2 regions of the Rahnella aceris genome follow, and region 2 is predicted to be linked to the other one. Evidence: predicted binding sites of a transcription regulator. Region 2 holds the regulator's gene; the other holds the start of a gene.
What was found. Region 2 encodes Fur, which represses iron uptake genes when iron is present. Its sites were predicted from a motif close to ATAATAATGAGAACNACTATCAA; they were not measured.

Region 1 (3,161 bases), on a different contig from region 2:
GCGAACCACAAATAGTGGCTGACATCCGTTGCGCCAAAAAAGGCGATACCGATAACCACCGCGAAAGCCGCACCCGCATTAACGCCAAGAATACCGGGATCAGCCAGCGGATTGCGGGTGAGGATTTGCATCAGCGCACCGGATAATCCGAGCGCCATCCCTGCCAGCAAACCGGCCAGCGTGCGCGGCACACGGGCATCGGTGACAATCACGCAGTCCGCCCCAGTGCACTGGCCGTTAAGCGCTGACATCACGGTGCCGGACGCAAGCGATTTCTCGCCCAGCACCAGACTCAGCGCCATCATCAGGCAGAGCAAAAACAAGGCAACCAACAGCGCTGTGAGATTTTTTATTGAGCGGGACATCAGTGAGTTACGAACAGTTTTTCAAGCTGATTCAGCATGTTGCTGGCGCTGTAATAATCGAGTCTGAACGTGTCGTCACCCATGGCATACACGCGCCCGGCCTGCACGGCAGGTAACTTCGCCAGAAAAGGATTGGTCAGCAGCCGTTGTGCATCAGGCTGACTGGCGGAAAATAACAGCAGCGTCTGGCCGTTCATCGCCTCCGGCATTTTCTCACCGGCAAGCTGGATGATGTCATGGCGTTTGCCCTGACTGTAACTGGCGGCTAAATTCAGCGGAACCGGCGCGAGGCTGAATCCTAACTGCCGGAGCAACTGACCTTGCGGTGACGCGGGCGTCCACAGATTGGCGCTTTTGCCATCTGATCCATAAACCAGCGCGGACACCGGCTGCGGTGGCAAATGTATCGCTTTTTTCAGACTGTCTTCACGGGCTGAAAACTGCGCGATAACCTTGGCGGCATCGGTTTCTTTACCCGTCGCCCGGCCTAATTCGGTGGCGAGTTCCTGCCAGCTTTTATCGTCGTAATTGACCACCATGACCGGCGCAATGGCCGACAGCTGATCATAGAGTTTCAGTGCGGAATCCCCGCCTGTGGCGGCAATAATGATGAGATCCGGTGCCTGTCCGGCAATGGCTTCAGCATTCGGTTCGCCGATATAAAGCCGCTGCACACCGCGTTGTTTCGCGACATCGCCCCACTGGCGGAAAAAGCCCTGAGCATCGGAAACCCGATTATTGGGCGCAGTCGCTCCGCTGGCGATAACCGGCGCATTAATCGCCAGCAATGTGCCGGTGACGGTGACGCTGGTGGAGACAATCCGCTGCGGCGGCTGTTGTAATGTGATGCTTCCCTTTGAGGTCATAACTTGCCGTGGCCAGCCTTCTGCGAAAGCCTGCGTGGCGACAAGCAGCGATAACAACAGCGCAACCATCCCTGAAAAACGGCGAAAACCAGCCCTTGTCATTGGATCCATTCCTGATTCTTTAATGTTAATGGTTATCATTATTATATGCAGGGCGTATGGGGTCAATGACGAGAGAGGTTCAATCCGTGGAAAAGTCAGGGGAAGACAGGTATTCACGCAACAAAAAAGCCACTCCGTATGAAGTGGCTTAATCGTTTGAATCTCAAACTAAAATCTGGTGGCCCTTGCTGGACTTGAACCAGCGACCAAGCGATTATGAGTCGCGTGCTCTAACCAACTGAGCTAAAGGGCCGAGGTGCGGGATTATACGGTAAACTCTGCTTACAGGTCTATATGTCTTCGGTTTGTATGCGCGTTTTGTGCACAGTTTTAGTCTGTTGTGTTCACTGCGTTTTTACCTATAACTCAGGTAAATACATCTTAAGGGATAATAATGATTACAGATATTATCGCCCGGGATCTTTCTGTCGTGTTTTGCGGCATCAATCCCGGCTTATCCACTGCTCATCATGGTTTCCATTTCGCTAATGCCAATAACCGCTTCTGGAAGGTTATCTATCAGGCGGGTTTTACCGGGCGTTTACTTAAGCCTGAAGAAGAACAGCATTTGCTGGATACAGATTGCGGGATCACCATGCTGGTGGAACGTCCGACCGTTGAGGCAACGGAGCTGGTTCGCGATGAGTTGCGCGAAGGGGGCGCAGCGTTGATGGCAAAAATTGAATACTATCAGCCGCGTGCGCTGGCTGTTTTAGGCAAACAGGCATTCAGTAAAGCGTTTGGCATCAGTAAGGTGAACTGGGGACGTCAGGCGTTGAAAATCGGTGACACGGAAGTTTGGGTGCTGCCTAACCCAAGCGGCCTGAACCGGGCGACGCTGGATGAACTGGTATCCGCATACCGTGAACTATTCTTATCATTAGAAAACACAGCATAATCCCGTCACCTCCTCTTATTATTCCCTCAGATATAAAATCTCGCCATGATGATTATTTTATTAATAATCGTCTTGGTTTTGGTTGATTTACCAAATTATTTCGCTATTAAAGCAGCTTTATACTCTCTGAACCCCACCTGAATACATTTGCATATTTAATGTAAGAGGAATGCTTCCCCCGTGTGAATGCGCTCAACTGAACTAAAACTTATTCCATCGCCTCATTCGGGGTGAGCAGCAAAGTAGTCAGGCAGTTTGATTCTTCAGGAGCAGGAGATATGGCTAATGTTGAAACCGAAGAAAGACAGGAAAATCTGGAGGAATGGTTCGAACTATTTTCAGGACTACCGCTCCGGCATTCAGAAAGAGAAGCAAGATTAATCAGCTTTTGTGAAAAAAACAGCGTCTGCATCATGTCGGTGATGCCCTGGATAGCATCGGAATTTGCTGAACATGGTGGTTTCGCCGGATTATTTCATTTTATTCATCTCCATGGAGGGAGAAAAATATACATGCCCAAAGAGGCAGAGAAGTTTTATCAGATCTACGGGATTAATATCCCGCAAAATAAATATAACAGAATTTATAAAAAAATTGATTCTTCTGGATATCTGGATACGCCATCCAACTGGGGGGTGTTTATCGCTATTCGCCGGGCAGCAATGCAAGTGGCGATGAAAGAAGATATTCCGGCAAAACTACTCACACAAACTTTTGGTATTACGATGCGAAGTATCCGGCTAATTAAATCACGTAACGCGTGTCTGTAAAGGAGGTCGAGGAAGTTAAGAGAAGGCAAAGACTACACACAATTATTTTCTCATTCATTTTAATATAAAAGGTAAATATTATGACTCAATATTCTGTCACTGTAGCAAACAACTCTGTAAATACCGGCGCAATTTGTATTTATCAAACCTCTCCGGATAT
Region 2 (3,161 bases):
AGCAGCCGGTTTTATTGATGATTCCACACTGACCGGCGGTGTGTACTACTGGCAGCGTGAACGTGACCGCAAGGACATGGATCCGGCGAGTGACCACTACAAAGACTATACAACCAACCTTTCGCATTCTACCGCTAACCTGAACCTCGATTTTTCTTCCGGCTATGCCTGGGACATGTTTGGTATTGATATCGCAGCCTTTACGGCGATTGAAATGGCTGAGAGCAGCGAGAGCGGCCATCCCAACGAAATCGCCTTTTCCAACAGCAACCGCGCCTACGACGAAGATTACTCCGGGGATAAAAGTGGGGTCAGTCTTTATAAGGCAGCCGGTAAATTCAAATACGGCGGATTCTGGGGGCACGCAGGGTATATTCAGCCTACCGGACAGACGCTGATCGCACCGCACTGGAGCTTTATGCCGGGTACGTATCGCGGTGCGGAAGCCGGTTATAAACACGATTTCGGTGACCCGGGTGAACTGAGTTTCTCCTATATGTGGGCTGATGAATATAAATCGCCGTGGCATCTGGAAATGGATGATTTCCGCCAGAATGACAAGAAAACCGGCGTTTCTTATATTCATTCGCTCGGTGCGAAATATGATTTTAAAAATGACTTCGTACTGGAAGGCGCATTTGGCCAGGCTGAAAGTTATGTCGATCAGTACTTTGCTAAGGCCTCGTACAAAATGGATCTGCTGGGCAATCCGCTGACCACCAGCTATCAGTTCTATGGTGCAGAAGACCGCATCAGTGACAAGAATGATCCGAACAGTCTGTATGACGGTCTGGCATGGTTGCAGGCACTGACCTTTGGCTATACCACCGGGCAGTTTAACTGGCGTCTGGAAGGGACGATGGTGAAAGCGGAAGGGAATCAGGGCTACTTCCTGCAGCGCATGACCCCGACTTATTCTTCCTCAAACGGCCGTCTTGATGTGTGGTGGGACAACCGCTCGGACTTCAACGCCAACGGTGAAAAAGCAGTATATGCAGGCGTATTGTATGATCTGGCGAAATGGGATTTACCGGGCTTCGCGGTCGGTGGTTCGTACGTCTATGCCTGGGATGCCAAACCGAGCACCAACGCCGCTTATGACCAGAGCCAGCGTCTGAAAGAAAGCGCATGGAGCCTGGATGCGCTGTACACCATTCAGGAAGGGCGCGCCAAAGGGACGTTGTTCAAACTGCATTACACCCAGTACGACAACCATTCGGATATTCCGAGCTGGGGCGGCGGTTACGGCAACATTTTCCAGGATGAAAAAGACGTGAAATTCATCGTTATCGCTCCATTTACTATTTTCTGAGGTCGCTATGTCGATGAATAAAGTACTGATGATCATGGTTTCGGCTGTTTTGCTGGCCGGTTGTGCACCCACCGCCGATCAGGCACAAATATCCCAAACGCGGGAAGATTACCGTGCCTGTATCAATACGTCAGAAGGCAATCCGGACAAACTGGCATCCTGCGAGGTGTTACTGAATAAACTGAAACAGGAAAAAGCCCACCAGCAATTTGCGGAACAAGAAACGGTACGTGTGTTGGATTACCAGCGATGTCTGACGGCGCGTAAAACTGGCGACGGTCAGGCATATGCTGCTGATTGCGGGAAAATCTGGCAGGAAATAAAAACGAACAATTCACCTAAGTCGTGAATCTCAGCAGCGAAACATACCCCGGCTTGCCGGGGTTTTTTATGCCTGCTATCCGGGCTCAATCTGCGTCGATATCAGACATAAAAAAACCGCTTTTCAGCGGTTAATTTAGTCAAAGCCTGTGCAGATTACTGCGCAGGTTTATCGTTGTGCAAAGAGTCATCTTCGCGGCAATCGCCTGCTTCACAGTGACCGTACAAATACAGGCTGTGGTTGGTGAGCTTGATACCGTGTTTCTTAGCAATCTCACGCTGACGACCTTCAATATATTCGTCACGGAATTCGATCACACGACCGCAATCCAGACAGATCAGGTGGTCATGGTGATGTTGCTGGGTCAGTTCGAATACGGACTTGCCGCCTTCGAAGTTATGACGGGTGACAATACCGGCGTCGTCAAACTGGTTCAGAACGCGGTAAACCGTCGCCAGGCCAATTTCTTCACCCATATCAATCAGTTGCTTGTAAAGATCTTCCGCACTAACGTGATGACCTTCCGGCGCTTGCAGCACTTCCAGGATTTTGAGGCGCGGAAGCGTGACTTTTAAGCCGGCTTTCTTCAGTGCGGTGTTGTTGTCAGTCATGCGGATTCAGTCCTGTTACTATGTGCTAATCAAGTTGAGGCATGCAGCCTGTGGCATCGGCGGCACAAAATTATTCGTTTAGTCTCTTCGTTTAACGCAATGTGCCAATTCTCGTCAACGACAGCCTGTTAATAAAGATCACAAATTGCCGGTCACATTTGGAATGCAACGACTTGATCAATAGAAAAAACAGAGGAACTCAGTGTACCTTGATACGACCGAAAGTTACAATTTTGTAGCAGTTAAATTGTTAATTTCAGTAATAGTTTGGCCCTTCAATTGTAGAATAAATCCTCAGGGCCAACAGGGTTTTTAGCCAATAATTTCAGAAAGGCTAAGTTCTTCTGTGATCTGTTTCACCCAGGCATCAACACGTTCGCTGGTCAGTTCGGGCTGACGATCTTCGTCAATTGCCAGTCCTATGAAGTGCTTATCATCCGCCAGGCCTTTAGATGCTTCAAAGTGGTAACCTTCGGTAGGCCAATGTCCGACAATCACTGCGCCGCGTGGCTCAATGATATCGCGCACGGTGCCCAGCGCATCGCAGAAATATTCGGCGTAGTCTTCCTGGTCACCGCAACCAAACAGTGCCACCAGCTTACCTTCGAAATCTATCTCTTCCAGCGTTGGGAAAAAGTCGTCCCAGTCACACTGCGCTTCACCGTAATACCAGGTTGGAATGCCGATAAGCAAAATATCGAATTTTTCCAGATCCTCTTTGCTGCTCTTCGCAATGTCATGCACCTCTGCAACATCTTTACCCAATTGCTTCTGGATCATTTTTGCGATGTTTTCGGTGTTACCTGTATCGGATCCAAAGAAGATACCTACAACGGCCATAAGATTACCTAACCTCTTGTTCTCAATGAAGTGCTCTGCAACGCAGGCAATAATAATGCAGATGATAGCAAACTCG

Region 1: the regulator Fur is predicted to act here: its motif matches at 1,356-1,378, upstream of fepB (Fe2+-enterobactin ABC transporter substrate-binding protein).

Annotation. Positions count from the first base shown of each region.
Region 1 is NZ_JAADJV010000005.1:136,479-139,639, reverse strand. It holds gene fepD (Fe(3+)-siderophore ABC transporter permease) at 1-365, opposite strand, end outside; gene fepB (Fe2+-enterobactin ABC transporter substrate-binding protein) at 365-1,333, opposite strand; tRNA gene GW591_RS20915 (tRNA-Ile) at 1,510-1,586, opposite strand; gene mug (G/U mismatch-specific DNA glycosylase) at 1,728-2,231, shown strand; gene GW591_RS20905 (hypothetical protein) at 2,510-3,001, shown strand; gene GW591_RS20900 (hypothetical protein) at 3,082-3,161, shown strand, end outside.
Region 2 is NZ_JAADJV010000001.1:2,342,471-2,345,631, reverse strand. It holds gene chiP (chitoporin ChiP) at 1-1,312, shown strand, start outside; gene chiQ (ChiQ/YbfN family lipoprotein) at 1,326-1,661, shown strand; gene fur (ferric iron uptake transcriptional regulator) at 1,790-2,245, opposite strand; gene fldA (flavodoxin FldA) at 2,558-3,085, opposite strand.